Regions from separate parts of the Comamonas sp. A23 genome, predicted to be linked through region 2. Evidence: predicted binding sites of a transcription regulator. Region 2 holds the regulator's gene; the other holds the start of a gene.

Region 1 (4,815 bases), 190 kb from region 2:
TGCTGGAGCTGGAAATCACCGAAGGCGCACTGGCCGAAAAGCCCGAAGAGGCGTTGGCCGTGCTCAACCGCCTGCGCGAGCTGGGCCTGCGCTTGGCCATCGATGACTTTGGCACCGGCTATTCCTCGCTGGCGCACCTCAAGCGTTTTCCGCTCGATCTGCTCAAGATCGACCAGGGCTTTATCCGCGACATTCCGCACAGCGCGGACGATATGACCATCAGCAGCTCGGTCATTGCCCTGGGTCATGCCATGGGTCTGAAGGTCCTGGCCGAAGGCGTGGAAACCCAGGAGCAGCTGAGCTTCCTGCAGCAAAAAGGCTGTGACTACTTTCAGGGCTATTTCTGCAGCCGGCCCTTGCCGGCCGAGGACTTCACGCGCCTGCTGGAAAAGACGCGTGAGGGCAGCCGCTGGTGGCTGTCGCGACCGCGGGCTGAGGGTCACCAGCGCTGCAGCAGCCCGTCAAGGCTTGGTCGCAGGTCTGTTCTTCCACTGTTCGCGCAGTTGGCTGCACTGGTCTTCGGAGGCGTTGCCCTCCAGCGTCAGCAGCTTGTCTGCCTTCATGGCGATAGCAGTCTGAGCCTTGTCTGCTTGGGCTATCGCCACCTTTTGCTTGAAATCGCCGGGCAGCCAGGTCGGCACGCCGATATCGCTGCGCACATGGCCGCGGCCCGCCACCAGCAGCACGCTTTTGCCGGGCTGGCCCAGCTCGCGTACGGCTGTTTCAGTCACTCTGGCCATGGATTCATCGCGGGCCAGCTGAATTCGGGCCATGGGCGCGAACTGCGATTCGGGCAGCAGGCCGCAGTGGCCATCCTTGATGGCATCGAGCTGCAACTGCCAGCCCGCAGCCGGCAGGTGTCCGTCGTAGCGGGACTCGCCCATGGCCTGCTTCATCCGGGCACGTGGCAGATTGCCACCGAGCACGGGCACGCCGGCTTTCACGGCAGCCATCACCACCGGGCCATAGTCTTGCCAGGGCCAGCCGCCCGGGCCGCCGCCCTGAGCCCATTGCAGAGCAGTTTTCACCTCCTCATCGCTGGCCGATGCGGGCAGGCTCCGGGTGCTGCCGCCTGCGGGGGCCATCTCGACCACCAGGGCTGCGAGCCTGCCTTGCGCTGCCAGGTGGCGCACGGTAGCGGCTTCCCACTGATGATGGGCGATCTGGTCATGCTGCTCGCCGAGCAGAATGGCCGGTGTTCCGGCCCACTGCCCAAGTGTCTGCTGCCATTCGGTGTCGGAGGTCAACTGAGTTCTTTGATGGGCACAGCCACCCAGCAGCAGGGCGCTGGCTAGAGCTGTCAAGGCCAAAGGATTGAAACGCTGGCGCGGCTGCGCCGCAGAAATGAAAGTCCACATATGAGCTGATTGCGTTCGTCTGAGACGGGGCATGGCTTCGTAGCTGTAGATTTCGTACCGGCTTTGCCCACCGAGTTTTGCCGCGATACTGCGGGGCATTGCCCCTGTCGCGCGCCCATTGTCGTGCCTTGCCGGATTCCCGTGCACATGTCCGTATTGCTTCCTCCCGTGTTTCTGGCCCGTGTGGCCGCTACTTTGCTGCTGGCCTGGCTGGCAGCCCAGCTCTGTCTGGTACTGCATACGCCGCTGCCCTGGATGCTGGGTCCGCTGATTTCCATCTCCCTGCTATCGATTGGCGGGGCGCCCACCCAAAGCTGGGCCAGGCTGCGCGATCTGGGGCAGTGGACGATAGGCGGCGCGCTGGGCCTGTACTTCACGCCTGCAGTGACCGAGCTGGTCGCCGGTCTGTGGTGGGCGATTGCGCTGGCCATTGCCTGGGCCCTGTTGCTGGGCTGGGTCTTCGGGCGCTGGCTGTATCGCGTCCAGGCCCCCTCCATGTTGACGCAACCGGGCATGGATGAAGAGCGCTTGCGGGCCACGACCTATTTCTCGGGGGCGATAGGTGCGGCCTCGGAGATGACGCTGCTGGCCGAGCGCGAGCATGCGCGCACAGATCTGGTGGCGGCGGCGCACAGCCTGCGGCTGGTGATAGTGACGGTGAGCATTCCCTTTGCACTGCAATGGTCGGGACTGCAGGGCGACCCGGGCCTGACGCTGCCCAGCGTGCGCACCGTGCAATGGCCGGGCTTTGCCTGGCTGGTGCTGGCCACAGGCGCCGGGGCATTGCTGATGCTCAGGCTCAGGCGTGCCAATCCCTGGTTTCTGGGGGCGCTGGCCGTATCCATGGGCTTGACCATGGCAGGCCTGGAGCTGTCCGCCGTGCCGCAATGGTTGATGAATGCCGCCCAGTTGGTGATCGGCGTAAGCCTGGGGGTGCGCTTTCGACGTGAGTTCCTGCACACGGCTCCGCGCTGGCTGGGCATGGTGGCGCTGGGTACCGTGGGCCTGATGGCAGTCTGCGCCGGCTTTGCCTGGCTGCTGCACTGGGCCACCGGCCTGCCCTGGGTCACCTTGCTGCTGGGCACATCGCCGGGCGGCATTACCGAGATGGCCATCACCGCCAAGGTCCTGCAACTGGGCGTGCCCGTGGTCACGGCCTTCCAGGTCTGCCGGCTGATTGCCGTGCTGCTGCTGGTAGCGCCGCTGTACCGGTTGCTGAACAGAGCGCTGCCGGGGGCGAGGCCATGATCCGCAGCAGGCGAAATCCCTGGAAGTCGGTCCTGATCATCAGCGCCTGCGCCGGCTTTGCGATGGCCGGACTTCTGATGTGGATGGCCTGGGAGCACAACCCCCAGTGCGAGATTCACTGCGCAGAGCAAGGCATTGACTGGGGCTACTGGCTTGCGCTGGGTGCGGCTGGGGGGCTGCTGGGCTTTTTGGGCTGCATGCTGAGTGCCTGCGTGTTGATGCTGTTGTGCAGAAAGTCATAGTGGCTCGCGCTCTTCCGGCAAGCACTAGAGTGTGCTTTCAGACATCAAAAAAGCCACTCTTTCGAGTGGCTTTTTTCAAGGTGTTCAGTGAATGATGACCGGCTGCTGGGCCAGGCCCGTGTAGGTATCGAGAATTTCCTCCACCTCTTCCTCGGTGGGGGCGTCCTGCTGCCAGGCGAGGATCTGCTTCTGGAACATTTCGGCCCAGGAGCCATCCAGATACACCTCCTTGCCCGAGCGCTTGTCCACGATTTCAAAGCCGTGGCGCGGCAGTTGGTGGGCTTGCTCGGTCTCGGCCTTGGCTTTGCCTGCCGGAACGTCTGCCTCCATATCGGGACGCAGATGGAGCACCGCAAAGGATTCAGAGTCGTAAAGCATTTGCATGGTGTTCCTCCTTTCACTTCCGTTATGAGCATGCCTGCCATGGATATGGCGACAGGGTGCCGCATTTCAAGGTGGAAATGCCTGCTCTTGGCACTTGGGCACAGTATTCCATGGATTTGACATGGTTGTGGGCAACCGGCTTTCCCGATCTGTAGTAGGCAAGTCCTTGAATGGCGCGACAGCGTTCAGCCCGAGCCGATGCAGGTTGCAGGCCTTGGCTGGGAGGTGAGTGAGCGCTTGGGGTGCGGTGCTCCCGGGGTTTACGCCAGGGGGGCAGCATGGAGGCTATTGCGGCGCGGGCAGATATTTCTTGAGCTGCAGGTCGACAAAGTCGTCCTGTCCCTGAGTGAGCTTGATGCGCACGGGCAGGTATTGCATGGACGGAGCCAGCCAGACCGAGCCGCGCTGGTCGCTGCTGCTTTTGCCGGGCAGTTTGTCCAGGCGCAGCGCCATGACGCTGCCAAACGGCAGCTCCAGCGCCTCGCTGGCACCCACGCGGAACTGCCAGCGCACGGCCGAGCGTGCGCTGCTGGTGGTCAGCTCTATCAGCGTGCCTGGCGGGTATTTCTCTGGGGCGGCGGCCATCAGGGCCGAGAGCTGCAGAAACACGCTGAGGCGGTCCTGCACTCCATCGCCGATGGCCGCATCGGTCTGGCCGCCGCTGTAGTGCGCCTTGCCACTGGCCACATCAAAGGCGGCGGACTGGGTTTTGCGCCCCTTGTCGCTGAAGTTGAGCGGTTGCAGGCCCTTGGGCGTGATCAGCCCCTCGCTGGTCTGGGCGCGCTCGCCGAGCAAGAACATGCTGATCGACTGTCTGGCCTGGTAATACTGGCCGTCATGCTGCCATTGCAGCTGGGCGCCGGCCGAATATTGAAAACCCTTGACCTGACCCGAGGCATTGAACTCCAGTGTGGCGGAGTTGGGCAGGGTGACGGGCAGCACAGAGTCAGGTGGCAGCGGCGCGCCGCCTGCGGGCGTGACCTGGATGGGGCGGGCCGTGTCGGCACCATTGGCTTCGGGAGGCTCGGCCATGGGCTCGGGAGCCGGCTCTGCAGCAGCAGCGGGCTGCCCTGTATTGGTGGGTGCTTCTTTTTCAGGCGCTTCTTGCGTTTGTGGTTCCTGGGCTGGAGGCGGATTTGGCTCTGATTCCTGTTCGTCCGGTGCTGGGGCAGGCACGGGAGCAGGAGCCGGCGCCCGGGGTGAGGCCTGGGGTTTGGGCGCTGGAGCTGGAGCCGGCTTGGGCGCTGCGGGTGCAGGCGGCGGAGGAGGGGGCGCCTGCAGCATGCGCGTCTCCATCACGATCTGGTCGTCCGCCGCTTTGTCCGGCGGGCTCAGTTCGGGCAGGCCCCAGAGCAACAGCCCATGGGCTGCCAGCACCAAGCCGGTGATGGGCAGCAGTGTCTTGCGTGCCTGGCTTGCCTGAGGGGAGCGGCCCATGAGCGTGATTCGGAGATTGCGGGTTTCAGTGATTGGGGTCGGCGCGCCAGCCCAGATCGCAGGAAAGCTGGCGGGCGGCCGCCTGAAGCGGCGCGTCTATGGCTCCACCATAGTCCGGGTCGAAAGTCGCCAGCGAGCCCAGGGTC
Region 2 (14,691 bases):
GTCCGTGCCATACAGCGCGTCGTACAGCGAGCCCCAGCGGGCGTTGGCGGCGTTCAGCGCGTAGCGGGCGTTCAGAATGGGCACCACCAGCTGGGGGCCGGCCTGGATGGCCAGTTCGGCGTCGACGTTTTCGGTCGTGGCCTTGGCGTCCTTGGGAGACTCCACCAGATAGCCGATGCTGGTCAGAAACTGGCGGTAGGCCGCCATGTCGGCGATGGGGCCGGGGTTGGCCTTGTGCCAGGTATCGAGCTGCGTCTGCAGGTGATCGCGCTCGGCCAGCAGGGCTGCGTTCTTGGGCGCCAGATCGGCCACGATGGCGTCGAAGCCCTTCCAGTAGGTGTCCTGGTCCACGCCCGTGCCAGGCAGCACTTGCGTGTTCACAAAGTTGTACAGCTCGGTGGCGACTTGCAGGCCGTGGACTTGGGTGCGATCAGTCATTGGAAACCTCTGGTTGTGATGTCTCGGGATTCGGGAGTCGTTGCCCATCACGGGCAGCATGTGTAGAGACTGTATTTGAATTCTTTGAGTACATAAATAGCCTAAATAGTTCGGAACTCATGATGTTTTTATATGGAGTCGCTGGGATTTATGCGTTTTACGTACCCAGGGCGCCAGAGTTCGTCAGTTCTGACCGGTATGCGCGGCGGCTGCGGCAGTGACGGGCTCAGCAATAGATGGCAGAGACTGGAGGAGGCTGCGCGAGCTCTCTCCCGAAGCAATAGCTTCAATTGCTTGCCAGGCCTGAGCTGGCGGCAGATTGGACGGTGTTTTTACGCGTCTTATCTTTGCTTTGAAGTAAGTGCATGCTGCCAAATGACAAGGCTTTGTCTGTCATAAGTCGATATCCGCGCTCAGAAATGATTTGTTAATCTTGAAACAAATTGAGCATCTTCCGATATCGGCCAGCCAATCTTTACCAAGGAGCTCCTGATGGCGAATCTGAACGAAAGCCTGCAAGATCTGATGACCCTGGATGGCGCCATGTGCGCGGCAGTGGTGGATTACAACAGCGGCATGCTGCTGGGCAGCATAGGTTCCGGCGTGGACCTGGAGCTGGCTGCCGCCGGCAATACCGAAGTGGTGCGCGCCAAGATGAAGACCATGAAGTCCCTGGGTCTGAACGACAGCATCGAAGACATTCTGATCACCCTGGGCAAGCAATATCACATCCTGCGCCCTGCCGAGAAGATCAACGGCATCTTCATCTACTACGTGCTGGACAACGGCCGTGCCAACCTGGCCCTGGCCAGGCGCAAGGTTTCGGATGTGGAGTCCAAGTTCGTCATGTGATTCAGCCGGACTGAATACACGCAACGGGCCCGGAGGCCCGTTCTTGTTTTTCGCGCCGGATTGATCAGGCCGCGATCAAGGGGGCGCGGAACTGGTAGCCCACTTTCTGCTGGGACTGCAGCGGCACGGCCACGGGCGTCGCCTTTTCGATGCGGCGGCGCAGGCGGTAGATGGTGGCGTGCAGGTTGTTGTCGGACTCGGCTGCGCTGGTATGGGCCAGCAGGCTGCGGATATGGTCGCGGCTGACGGTTTCGCCCTGGGCCTGCAAAAAGCACTCCATCAGCATCAGGTCGGTGGCGCCCAACTCCACGCTCTGGCCATCGGGGGCGGTCAGCAGACTGCGGCGACTGTCCAGCTTCCAGGCCGTGGCCGTTCGGGCCGTGGTCATGATGCGCCGGTGCACGGCGCGCACGGCCAGTTCCACCTGCTCGAAGGTCACGGGCTTGGTCAGATACATATCTGCACCGGCGTTGATGACCTCGGCAAATACTTCGGGCCCCAGGCGCCCCGAGACGATCAGCACGCCGGCCTGGCTGCGCTTGCGGATGATGCGCAGCAGCTCGGTGCCAGCCACCCCGGGCAGCATCAGGTCCAGTACATAGAAATCAAAGCGATAGGGTGCGTCGTCGGTCAGCAGGTCGCTGCTGTCGCTGTATGCCGTGACCTCCACGCCCTGGCCGCGCAGATGCTGGGCCAGAAATTCGCAGTACTCGGTGTCGTCGTCGACCAGGGCAAGAGTGGCAGGCAGCATGGGCGGCGGACCTCATTCGGCAAGACCTTGGGGAATGACCAGGCGCATGATCGTGCCATGCGGGCTGTGCGGCAGAGCTTGTACTGTACCTTGGTGCAACTGCAAGACCGAATGCACGATGAACAGGCCCAGGCCGGCCCCGGGGCGGCTGTGGTTGCCGCGCGAGCCTTTTTCGAACAGACGCGGGAGCAGCTCCTCGGAAATGCCGGGGCCCTGGTCCACGACTTCCAGAATCAGCGCCAGCGGCTCGTCGGACTCGGAGATGCGCAGCTGCACCCGGGTATCTGCAGGCGCATAGGCCAGGGCGTTGTTGAGCAGATTGCGAAGCGTCAGTCGCATCAGCGCCGGATGCAGCTGTACGGTGCGTGCCGTGGTCAGCCATTGCACATCGATGCGCGGGCGCAGGTCGGCCGCAATATCGTGCAGCACCAGCTTGATCAAGGTCGGCAGATCGGTTTCGCTGGAGGCTCCGGCCTTGCCGCCCGCGGCCAAAATCGTGCCGGCGGTCAGGGTGTTGTCCAGTGTGCCTATCACCTGCTGCAGCACATGCTCGGCGCGCAGCAAGGCCCTGGCGGCGGGCGCGGCATCGGCCAGATGCAGGTCTTCGATGGCCTTGAGCGTGGCCTGCATGGCAGCCGAGGCATTGTTCAGCGGCTGGCGGATTTCATGGGAGAGCAGCTGCAGCATCTCGTTGTGTTCGCTCAGCATGGCCGTGCGCCAGTCCAGCAGGGTACGCAGCCTATCGAGCTCGCCCGCGTCCTGGCGGCTGCTGCGCAGTTGCTCGTGCAAGGCCTGCAGCTGCTCGCGCTGGCGTGCAATGACTTCGCCACACGCATATTCGCGTCCTATGTCGCTGAGCTGCATCAGCACCTCGTGCCGGCCCTGGGCATCGGCTGAGCCGGGCGTGAGCTGTATGCGGCGGTGCTGCTGCGAACCGGAATCACCGGGCCGTATGTCGTCATATTCCTGGTGCAAGCCCTGGGCGGCGGCGGTAAAGCGCGGGCCGTGGACTTGCCAGATCTCTGCAGGCAGCAGACCCTGCAGCGGCTGGCCGATGGGGCTTGCGTCCTCGGGCATATCCAGCCATTGGCACCAGGCGGGAGTGGCCATGAGCAGCAGCCCTTCGGCATTCCAGAGCGCACAGCCCTGGCCGGAGCGGCCCAGCAGATCGGCCAGATGGGCGGCAGAAACGGGTGAAAAGCTCATGACGGCGGGCGGTAGCGGATTTGTAAATGTGTTTTGCAAATCATAGGTTTAACGTCTGGCTCTGCCCAAGAGCTCATGGCGCCGGCGAATAAGCGATATTCCTGCCTCAGGGAAAACGGTAAATTTTGATATAAACATATATAAACATCAAAGATTCACTGTCAACTTGTGACTTCTAAGTAAGATATATCGCAATGAAGTCGCATGCGGGACAGGCATGCAGCGCTGATTGATGACTTTTATAGTGATAGCAGTCAGCGCTCTTGTTTAAAGAACTTTCGATAAAAACATTTGAGAAATCAAGACTGCTTGTGCGATATGTGCTCTTGTATTAATAGTGCACGCTACCGCAGCAGGAGACAACACGGACCAGACAGGAGCAGCGGTCATGGACAAACTCAAGGCATTTGAGTCTTTTGTATCGGTAGCGACCAGGGGCAGCTTGACGGCTGCCGCCAAGGCCGAAGGTGTGGCGCCCGCCATCATGGGGCGCCGTCTGGACGCTCTGGAAGAGCATCTGGGCGTCAAGCTCATGGTGCGCACCACGCGTCGCATCTCGCTGACCCATGAAGGCAGCGCCTTCCTTGAGGATTGCCAGCGCCTGCTCTCCGATGTGTGCAATGCCGAGGCCAGCGTGTCGGCCGGCGGTGTCAAGGCCACGGGCCATCTGCGCATCACGGCGCCTGCCGGTTTCGGGCGCCGCCATGTGGCGCCGCTGGTGCCGCGTTTTCGCGACCTGCATCCCGATGTCACCATCTCGCTGAACCTCAGCGACCGCGTGGTCGATCTGGCGGGCGAGGGCTTCGATTGCGCGGTGCGCGTGGGGGATCTGCCGGACTCGGCCCTGGTCAGCGTGCGCATTGCCGACAACCGCCGCCTGTGCGTGGCCACGCCCGGCTATCTGGAGCGCCGTGGCACGCCCAAGCATCCTAGCGAGCTGACCCAGCATGACTGCCTGACGCTGTCGTCCGACGCCTCGCAGACGCGGGGCTGGGCCTTCCGCATCCCGCATCCCGAAAGCGGCACCAGCGAGGTCGTGCACTTCAAGCCGGGCGGCCCGCTGGACTGCTCCGATGGTCAGGTGCTGCACGACTGGTGCCTGGGGGGCTGGGGCATTGCCTGGCGCAGCACCTGGGAGGTGGAGGCCGAGATCGCCGCCGGCCGCCTCGTGCCCGTGCTGGAAGAGTTTGCCGCGCCTCCCAACGGCATCTTCGTGGTCTTCCCCCAGCGCAAGCACATGCCGCTGCGCGTGCGCATGTGGATCGACTACCTCAAGCATCACTACAACCAGCCGGACTTCTTTCGTCTCGGCGTGGATCTCTGAGCGGGCCTGAAACGGTAGACAATGGACCGGTCGCCGTGGCCTGATCGGGGCCGCTGAACCCGTCCTTTTTTCTACTGTGAAGCCATGACCTTTGAAGCTGTTCTTGCCAGCGCCCATCTGCTGGCGATTCTGACCCTGGTGGTGTTTCTGACCAGCCAGGCCGCCCTGTGCCGTGTGGAATGGATGAATGCCGCCGTGGTGCAGCGCCTGGCCAGGCTGGACATGATCTACGGCATTGCCGCCGTCATCCTGCTGTTGACCGGTATTGCGCGCCTGGTCTGGGGCGTCAAGGGCATGGGGGCCTATATGGCCTCGCCGCTGTTCCACCTCAAGATGACGCTGTTCGTCATCGCCTTTTTGCTCTCGCTCAAGCCCACGCTGACCTTCCGCCGCTGGAAGAAGGCGTTGGATGCGAGCGGTCAGCTGCCGGCGCCCGAGGAGGTCAGGCAGACGCGCAAATGGGTGATGTGGCAGGGCCATGTGGTGCCGGTGATCGCCGTGGTTGCCATCTTCTGGGCGCGCGGCATGTAGGCTGCGCTAGGCAATTCGAAAGGCAAAGGCCGCTGCAAAGCGGCCTTTTTCATGTCTGCGGTAGGTGGTCCAGAGGCGCAATATGTGCTTGGGCGTGTAGGTATTGATGCCAGATCCTGGTGGTTGATGTCGCGCTCGCAGGTGTTGCAGTTGAAGGTGTGGCCGGCAAACAGGTTCCAGCCGCAGCTGAGCTCGCCGCTGAACGTGGGCATGGTCTGCATTCGGGGTTCAAGCGAGAATGACTTCCATTTGCGCAATGACTGGGTGTGGCCGGCGAAACATGCGGATACCGCCCTGCAGCCTGTGAACCGGCCCTGGAACAAGGGTGTGGCGCCAGCGATTCGGCAGGACTTGAATCCGGCACGTAAAATCCCGCGATGCTCTCCGTCAAACAGGAATTGCTCGCAGCCCTGGCTGCTGAGCTCGAAACACTCTCGCCCGGCGCCGGCGCACGCGCTGCGTTTGAAAACCCCAAAGTGGCAGCCCATGGCGATTTCGCCTGCACGGCGGCCATGCAGCTGGCCAAGCCTCTGAAGGCCAACCCGCGCGCCCTGGGCGAGCAGCTCAAGACCGCGCTGGAGGCTACAGCCGCCTTCCAGCAGTGGGTGGATGCGATCGAGATCGCGGGTCCGGGCTTTCTCAATATCCGCCTCAAGCCTGCTGCCAAGCAGGAGGTGGTGCGCGAAGTGCTGGCGCAAGCCCAGAAGTTCGGCTACCAGGCCGATCGCGGTGAAAACATCCTCGTCGAGTTCGTCTCCGCCAACCCCACCGGCCCTCTGCATGTGGGCCATGGCCGCCAGGCTGCGATTGGCGACGCCATCAGCAACCTCTATTCCACCCAGGGCTGGAAGGTTCACCGCGAGTTCTATTACAACGACGCGGGCGTGCAGATCGACACCCTGACCAAGAGCACCCAGCTGCGCGCCAAAGGCTTCAAGCCTGGTGACGAATGCTGGCCCACCGACAGCGAAAACCCGCTGGCCAAGAATTTCTACAACGGCGACTACATTGCCGACATCGCCAAGGCTTTCCTGGCCAAGGAAACCATCAAGGCCGATGACCGCGAGTTCACCGCCAACGGCGATGTCGAGGATTACGACAACATCCGCCAGTTCGCCGTGGCCTATCTGCGCAACGAGCAGGACAAGGACCTGCAGGCCTTCAACCTCAAGTTCGACGAGTACTACCTCGAGTCCAGTCTCTATGAAAACGGTCATGTCGAAGCGACGGTCAACCGCCTGATCGCCAACGGCAAGACTTATGAGCAGGACGGCGCGCTGTGGCTCAGGTCCACCGACTACGGCGACGACAAAGACCGCGTGATGCGCAAGACTGACGGCGGCTACACCTACTTTGTGCCCGATGTGGCCTATCACATCCAGAAGTTCAAGCGCGGCTTCACCAAGGTGGTGAACATTCAGGGTACGGACCACCACGGCACCATTGCCCGCGTGCGTGCCGGCCTGCAGGCTGCCGATGTAGGCATCCCCGAGGGCTACCCCGACTACGTGCTGCACACCATGGTGCGCGTGGTGCGCAACGGCGAAGAGGTCAAGATCAGCAAGCGCGCCGGCTCCTACGTCACGCTGCGCGATCTGATCGAGTGGACCAGCAAGGACGCCGTGCGCTTCTTCCTGCTCTCGCGCAAGCCCGACACCGAGTACACCTTCGACGTGGATCTGGCCGTGGCCCAGAACAACGACAACCCCGTGTACTACGTGCAGTACGCCCATGCGCGCATCCAGTCCGTGCTGCGTGCCTGGCAGGAGGCCGGTGGTGCAGGCCTGGCGGCACTCAAGGATGTGGACCTGTCCGCTCTGGAAGGCCCGCAGGCCCAGGCGCTGATGCTGCTGCTGGCCAAGTACCCCGAGATGCTGACCGCTGCGGCCGAAGGCAACGCACCGCACGACGTGACCTTCTATCTGCGCGATCTGGCCTCCAGCTATCACAGCTACTACGACGCAGAGCGCATTCTGGTGGACGACGAAAAGGTCAAGCTCGCACGTCTGGCCCTGGTCGCTGCCACGGCCCAGGTGTTGCACAATGGTCTGGCGGTGCTGGGTGTGAGCGCACCCGAGCGCATGTAATCCCAGTTTCCTGTCCATCGATCACCTTGCCGGCCTTGCCTGTCAGGGGTCGATGGATCTGAGAATGGAATAACTGAAGCAGAAAGCGTTAAGCGACTGATATGAAGAACCAGCAACGCGGTGGAACCATCCTGGGGCTTATCTTTGGCATGGTCATCGGTCTGGCTGCGGCCCTGGCCGTGGCCATCTATGTGACCAAGGTGCCGGTGCCCTTCCTCAACAAGGGTGGAAACAACACTCAGCGCGATGCGGCCGAGGCCGAGCGCAACAAGAACTGGGACCCCAACGCACCGCTGCAGAGCCGCCAGCCGGCACCGCCCCCGGTGACACCACCAGTTCCCCCGAGCGACGTGACGGTGTCGCCGCCCACACCTGCGGTACAACCTACTGCAACCGGCGGAGTCACCACGCCGCCGCCCTCTACGCCGGAGAAGCCTGCCAAGCCTGCATCGGGTGATCCGCTGGGTGATCTGGTCAAGGAGCGCTCCGCCGCAGCCGACAAGGCAGACAAGGCGCGTGCAGACAAGGAAAAGGCGGCCGCGCAGACGGCATCCTCTTCGGACTCTGCGTTCAACTACTTTGTGCAGGCCGGTGCTTTCCGCGGCCAGAACGAAGCGGAAGCGCAGCGTGCCAAGCTGGCCATGCTGGGCTGGGAGTCGCGCATCAGCGAGCGTGAGCAGAACGGCATCACCGTTTTCCGCGTGCGCGTGGGGCCGTTCAGCAAGCGTGACGACGCCGAGCAGCTCAAGGGCAAGCTCGACGGTGCGGGCGTGGACTCGACTCTGGTGCGCGCGGCCAGATAACAAGGCCCTGAGACGCGGAGCGCCTTCCCCTCGGAACGGGGGGGCACCTTAGGTGCGAGGCAGCCCTTGCTTGAGGCCTCTGGCTTGTGCCATTGGTAGTTTTGACAAAGCTGAACTTTTTTGGGCCTGTTGGCTCTGATACTGCAGACCTGATACAGGAGTTTGTTTAGATGAAACGTCGCGAATTCTCTCTGGCTGCCTCGGCAGCTGCTGCCGGTGCCCTGAGTCTGGGTGCCTCCTCCAGCTGGGCCCAGGGCGCTGCGCCCAAGGAAGGCAAGGACTACATCAAGCTCGGCAAGCCCGCCAGCGTGAGCGCGCCGGCCGGCAAGGTCGAGGTGGTCGAGTTCTTCTGGTACAGCTGCCCGCATTGCAATGCCTTCGAGCCCCAGTTCGAAGCATGGGCCAAGAGCCAGCCTGCCGATGTGGTGGTGCGCCGCGTGCCCGTGGCCTTCAATGCATCTTTCGTGCCTCAGCAAAAGCTGTACTACGCTCTGGAGGGCATGAACCTGCTGCCCCAGCTGCACGCCAAGGTGTTCCGCACCATCCACGTGGATCGCAATCTGCTCAAGACCGACGACGCCATCTTTGACTGGGTCGGAAAGCAGGGCGTGGATCTGGCCAAGTTCAAGGAAGTCTACAACTCCTTCACCGTGGCCAACCAGGCGCGCAAGGCCGCTCAGCTGCAAAACGAATATGACGTGGAAGGCGTGCCCGCCATGGGTGTGGCCGGCCGCTACTACACGGACGGCACCAAGGCCGGCAATATGGACAATGTGCTGCGCGTGGTCAATGCGCTGGTCGCCTCCAGTCGCAAGGCCTGAGATCAGCCGGCAGACGTCAGTGACGTTTGACGCCCAACAAGCCCGCCGCCGTGCGGGCTTTTTTGTGGGTGTTTTTTACGCAAGTTGCAAAAAGGGAATGACTACAATGGATGCAAGAAACGTGCCTTCCATGAAAAAAACACTCCTACCTCTTGCGCTGGCCTGCGCCCTGGCAGCAGCGACCGGCATTGTCCATGCCGAAAAAGCCGACAGCGCCAAGCCCATGAATATCGAGGCGGATGCGTTGCGTCATGACGAGCTGCAGCAGACCAGTGTCTTTACTGGCAATGTGGTGATGACCAAGGGCTCCATCGTGCTGCGCGGTGCTCAGCTCGATGTGCGGCAGGACGCCGAGGGCTATCAGTACGGTGTGATCAAGGCCGAGGCCGGCAAGCGAGCGTTCTTCCGTCAGAAGCGCGATACCGTGGCCGGTCAGCCCGAGGAGTTCATCGAGGGCGAAGGCGAAGTCATCGAGTACGACGGCAAGGCCGATATCGTCAAGTTCATCCGTCGTGGCGAGATGCGCCGCTACCGTGGCGGTCAGCTCAGCGATCAGGTCACGGGCTCCATCATCGTCTACAACAACATCACCGACGTCTATACCGTCGATGGTCAGAAGACCAGCGGCGGCCTGCCGAGTTCCTCCGTGGGGCAGGGGGGCCGTGTGCGCGCCATCATGGCGCCCAAGGACGGCACGCCGGGAGCACAGCCCAAGCCTGCAACACCTGCCACGCAGCTGCGCCAGAGCATGACGCTGGGCGGTGAGAAAGCCGACGAGAAGAAATGAGCGAGCCGACTTTCTCCAGCAGCCGCAGCGGCGAGTCCGACAGCCGCCTGGAGGCCAAGCATCTGGCCAAGTCCTACGGCAGCCGCAAGGTGGTCAAGGATGTGTCCCTGTCCGTGCAAAAAGGCGAGGTGGTCGGTTTGCTCGGCCCCAACGGTGCGGGCAAGACCACATCGTTCTACATGATCGTGGGCCTGGTGCGCAGCGACGGCGGCGAGATCTTCATCGACGGCCAGCCAGTGGGCGGCATGCCGATTCACCAGCGTTCGCGCCTGGGCCTGTCCTATCTGCCCCAGGAAGCCTCCATCTTTCGCAAGCTCAGCGTGGAAGACAATGTGCGCGCCGTGCTGGAGCTGCAAAAGGACGAGCAGGGCAAGACGCTGACGCAGGGCGAGATCGAAAAGCGCCTTACCGGCCTGCTGCAGGAGCTGCGCGTAGAGCATCTGCGCCAGTCGCCGGCGCTGGCGCTGTCCGGCGGTGAGCGCCGTCGCGTGGAAATTGCCCGTGCCCTGGCCACGCAGCCGCGTTTCATCCTGCTTGACGAGCCGTTTGCCGGTATCGATCCGATTGCGGTGATCGAGATCCAGCGCATCATCGGCTTCCTCAAGGAGCGCGGCATCGGTGTGCTGATTACCGACCATAACGTGCGCGAGACGCTGGGCATCTGCGACCACGCCTTCATCATCAGCGACGGCCATGTGCTGGCCGAAGGCACGCCCGAGGAGATCGTGGAGAACGCCGATGTGCGCCGCGTCTATCTGGGCGAACATTTCAGAATGTGATGACCCCCACGCTCCCTCACTTTGTGTGGTCGCTGCCCCCAGAAGGGGTTCTGACCGGCTGCGCCGGGGTTTGCCTTGGGGCGGCCCGGCGGCAAACCCTTAGCACTGCGCGCGTTTGCAATGATTGTCTGGGGGCCGCGCCTCGATGAAGCCAGGTCTCTCGCTACGCGTTTCGCAGCATTTATCGCTTACGCCGCAGCTGCAGCAATCCATTCAGCTGCTGCAGCTCTCCACTCTGGAGCTGGCGCAGGAAGTCGAGCAGATGCTGGTCGACAACCCTTTTCTGGAACGTGCGGGCGATGAGGCCGAAACTGTGGGAGATGCTCCTGTAGATGTAGCTGCTAGCGCCAGTGAATACAGCACTTCAGATGGTATTCATGCTGAAAATGATGCGAAGCAAACGCAAACAGCTGCTGAAACAATAGCGGAAACGCCAAGCGCCGAGACTCCGGAAACGCTGAACTGGGAGGCCGACGGCATGGACGGCCAGGACGGGGAATGGGGCGGCGAATCCAGCAGCGAGTGGGATACGCCCTCGGCCAGCAGCTCCACGCGCAACCGCGATGGCGACGACGAAACCGATGCCATCGATCTGGCGCGCGAGCACCAGAGCCTGACCGACTTTCTGCACCGTCAGGCGCTGAGCCTGCATCTGGGCGCGGCGGACATGGCGGCGCTGCGCTTTCTCATCGAGTCGCTCAGCGACGACGGCTATCTCGAGGATTCCCTGCAGGAGCTGGCGCAGAGCCTGGCCGGCGACGATCTGGAAGAGCGCGAGGAGCTGGAGCAGCACTTTGCCATTGCGCTGAAGCTGCTGCAAAGTCTGGAGCCCGTGGGCGTGGGCGCGCGCGATCTGGCCGAGTGCCTGCAGCTGCAGCTGCGCGATCTGATCCGCACGGCCGAGGACGAGGGCACGACCGAGGCGCATATGAGCCGGCTGCTGCTGGCGCAGGCCATCTGTGCCCAGCCCATGGACCTGCTGGCGCGGCGCGATCTGCGCAAGCTCACCAGCCTGTGCGGCGCGCGCGAGGAACAGCTGCGCGAAGCCATGGCCCTGATCGCCAGGCTGGAGCCGCGTCCGGGTCGGCGCTTTGTCGATGTGGAGCGCCATATCGTGGTGCCCGATGTCATCGTGCGCCCGCTGCGGGCCGGCTCGGGCCGGGTGGACTTCTCCGTGCAGCTCAACCCCGAGGTCATGCCGCGTCTGCGCGTGCACGACATCTATGCCAGCGTGCTGCGCCGCCACAAGAACAGCGACGGCCATGCGGCGCTGCAGCAGCAGTTGCAGGAGGCGCGCTGGTTCATCAAGAACATCCAGCAGCGCTTCGACACCATCTTGCGTGTTTCCGAAGCCATCGTGGAGCGGCAGAAGAACTTCTTTGTGCATGGCGAGCTGGCCATGCGCCCGCTGGTGCTGCGCGATATCGCCGACACCCTGGGCCTGCATGAATCCACCATCAGCCGCGTGACCACCGCCAAGTACATGGCCACGCCCCAGGGCACGTTCGAGCTCAAGTATTTCTTCGGCTCGGGCCTGGGTACGGAAACCGGCGGCAGTGCCTCCAGCACGGCCGTGCGTGCGCTGATCAAGCAGTTTGTCGATGCCGAAGATGCCAAGAAGCCGCTGTCGGACGCCAAGCTGGCCGACATGCTCAAGGAGCAGGGCATCGAGTGCGCGCGCCGCACCGTCGCCAAATACCGCGAGCAGCTCAAGATACCGACGACCACGCTGCGCAAGGCGCTGTAGGGCGCCGTAGAAACAAGAAAGCCGCTGATGCATCGCACAGCGGCTTTTTGTTTAGAGCCATATGTCTTGATGAAGCAAGATCCAAGTGAGGGACAGCAAGCAAAGGCCGCCCTGCAGCGAAGATGTCGTCCCCCTTCCGAAGAGAAAGGGGGAAGGCGCAAAGCGCCTCAGGGGGTTAATTCGGTACCAGCCACCAGATAAACCAGACCAGCACGCCGATCATCAGGCCGAACTTGAGGATCTTGTAGAAGGTCGGATTCCAGTCGCGGAAGGCACGGCGGTACTTGCCCGCATAGAACGAGATCTTGAACAGCTTGCTGATCATGCCGCGCGGATCGCCCTCGTTGTTCGGCGAGCTGGCGGCGGCCACCACGTTCTTGCCCAGCCAGTGATTGAGCCACTGGGCAAAGCCATTGGTCATGGGGCGCTCCACATCGCAGAACAGCACGATGCGGTTGCCTTCCGAGCGGTTCTCGGCCCAGTGCATAAAGGTCTCGTCGAAGATCACGCCTTCGCCTTCGCGCCAGCTATAGGGCTGGCCGTCGACCTCGATCATGCAGCGGTCGTCGTTGGGCGCCAGCACGGCCAGGTGATAGCGCAGCGAGCCCGCATAGGGGTCGCGGTGCAGATTGAGCTTGGCGCCGGGCGGCAGCTCGGCAAACATGGCGGCCTTGACGCTGGGAATCGATTTCACCAGGGCCGTGGTCTTGGGGCACAGCTCCATGGCCGAAGGGTGGGCGTCGCCGTACCACTTGAGGTAGAAGCGCTTCCAGCCGGTCTTGAAGAAGGAGTTGAAGCCTGCGTCGTCGTTGTTGGCGGCGGCCTTGATCTGCATGTTCTTTTGCAGATTGACGGCTTCCTCGCGGATCTCGCGCCAGTTGGCCTGCAGCGGCGCCAGCTCGGGGAAGGTGCTGGTGGGCAGATAGGGCGTGCGCGGCACCTTGCTGAACATCAGCATGAAGACGTTGAACGGCGCCGTGAACGTGGAGTGGTCAAACAATTGCTTGACCACCTTGTGGCGCACCTTGCCGCGCAGATGCATGTACAGCCCGCAGCCAAAGAAAAGCAGCACCAGTGCCAGAACGATTATTTTTGCCATAAGGGCCAATTTTACCGGGGGCACCCCGGCGGCCACCATGGGGGCAGGTCAAACAGAACCGGGGTAGGGGAATATCAAAAGCAATAGCTGCCGGCGCTTGACGGCCAGGCGCAGCAGCCGGTCGGGATCAGATACTCAAGGCAGGGCCAGCACGGCGCAGTTGCAAAGGTCGGCGCTCTCGAAGGCTGTTCTGTCGCCCGCTTTGAGGCCCGGTACGGGGAACAGGCGCACCGTCAGCGGCTTGTTGAGGCGAAACGCCATGGTGCCCGTATCGCGCATGACGGCGGCGATCTGCTCGGCGCTGCTGTCGCCCGGCACGGGCACGGTATCGAGGCCGATGCCGCAGACGCTGCTGTAGGTCAGCAGGGCGCGGATATCGAATTCATCATTCAGACTGGCCTGGGCCAGGCCTTGGTCCTCGGTCACGGCCAGCATCAGGCCGCTGAAGCCGATCTGTGTCACGCCGTTGACCGATTTGAAGACGCGGGTCAGCAGGGCCGAGGCTTCCACCGTGCCGCTGGCGCCGAAATAGGGCACGCCCAGCAGTTGGTAGACATCGACCATGGAGGCGCAGGACTTGGATGGCGCGGCCGAGGTGTCCATGCCAGCGATATGCCAGCCCTCGGCCAGCGTCACGCCGTCGGCGCAGCGCTGGATGGCAGTGGCATGCTCGTTCAGGGTCTGGCTCAGGCGATCGAATGCGAGCTTGAACCACGCCGCGTGATCGAGCTGCTGGCGCTGCTGCTGCAGCTCCTGCAGTTCAGCCACCATGAGGTCTGGCGTTTCCAGGCCCAGCACCAGGGCGCCGTGGTGCTTGCCGCGGTGGTAGCTGGCCGGGAAATAGGGAATGCCGGGCGCGCAGTTGAAATTGACTGTGAAGTTGAAATTGCCTTCGCCGCGCGGCGTGGTGCGCGCGATTTGCTGAATCGCCTGCACGCTGTGGGCCAGCAAGTCGGTCTGCAGAAAGCCATGTTCATCCAGATCGATGTTCACGCAGGCATTGCACAGGTCGCCATAGGCGGCAATCAGCTGCGGCAGCAGCGCCACTTCCTGCGCATTGCGCGCTTCGCCCACGGCAAAGCGGATGCGGCGTTTGCCGGTGTTGATGGCCTTGAGCGTTTCGGCAATGCGCTGCAGGCCGGCGAGGGCGCTGTCTATGCCGTGGACGTCTAGGTATTCGCCGAACGGGTTGCTCACAATGCGGATGGACTGCACCTGATAGCCCCGGGCCTCGATGGCATCGGCCACGGCATCGCATTGCTGCTTGGCCTGGGTCAGGCCGGCCTGCCACTGTGCCTCATCGGCGCTCAGGTTGACAAAGGCGGTGACGGTGCGCACGCGCACCAGCGGGTTGAAGCTGATATTCATAGCAGTATCCATAGGCAGGAGAATGGCTGGCGGCCATTTTGCCTCTGAATATGCCGATCACAGCAGGCGCGTGCCCAGCGGCACCTCCTTGTCGGGCA

Evidence for each region. The regulator sigma-54, encoded in region 2, starts transcription at its own class of promoters, with help from an activator protein. The targets are predictions, from matches to a motif close to TGGCANGNAANCTGCTTT.
Region 1: a site for sigma-54 is predicted at 3,430-3,447, ahead of EIC84_RS09210 (DUF3567 domain-containing protein). Genes of this name have one in related genera too.

What each region holds. Positions count from the first base shown of each region.
Region 1 is NZ_RSDT01000003.1:197,102-201,916, forward strand. Features, by position in the region: partial or broken gene EIC84_RS09190 (EAL domain-containing protein) at 1-436, shown strand, start outside; gene EIC84_RS09195 (ChaN family lipoprotein) at 462-1,358, opposite strand; gene EIC84_RS09200 (AbrB family transcriptional regulator) at 1,506-2,606, shown strand; gene EIC84_RS09205 (hypothetical protein) at 2,603-2,848, shown strand; gene EIC84_RS09210 (DUF3567 domain-containing protein) at 2,933-3,232, opposite strand; gene EIC84_RS09215 (DUF3108 domain-containing protein) at 3,518-4,669, opposite strand; gene EIC84_RS09220 (IclR family transcriptional regulator) at 4,695-4,815, opposite strand, start outside.
Region 2 is NZ_RSDT01000003.1:3,773-18,463, forward strand. Features, by position in the region: gene EIC84_RS08275 (malate synthase G) at 1-438, opposite strand, end outside; gene EIC84_RS08280 (hypothetical protein) at 931-1,290, shown strand; gene EIC84_RS08285 (response regulator transcription factor) at 1,355-2,041, opposite strand; gene EIC84_RS08290 (sensor histidine kinase KdpD) at 2,054-3,247, opposite strand; gene EIC84_RS08295 (LysR family transcriptional regulator) at 3,636-4,571, shown strand; gene EIC84_RS08300 (DUF2214 family protein) at 4,656-5,102, shown strand; gene argS (arginine--tRNA ligase) at 5,480-7,189, shown strand; gene EIC84_RS08310 (SPOR domain-containing protein) at 7,291-7,992, shown strand; gene EIC84_RS08315 (thiol:disulfide interchange protein DsbA/DsbL) at 8,163-8,813, shown strand; gene lptA (lipopolysaccharide transport periplasmic protein LptA) at 8,944-9,600, shown strand; gene lptB (LPS export ABC transporter ATP-binding protein) at 9,597-10,379, shown strand; gene EIC84_RS08330 (RNA polymerase factor sigma-54) at 10,525-12,126, shown strand; gene EIC84_RS08335 (aspartyl/asparaginyl beta-hydroxylase domain-containing protein) at 12,302-13,225, opposite strand; gene EIC84_RS08340 (DUF711 family protein) at 13,361-14,593, opposite strand; gene EIC84_RS08345 (tRNA-binding protein) at 14,651-14,691, opposite strand, start outside.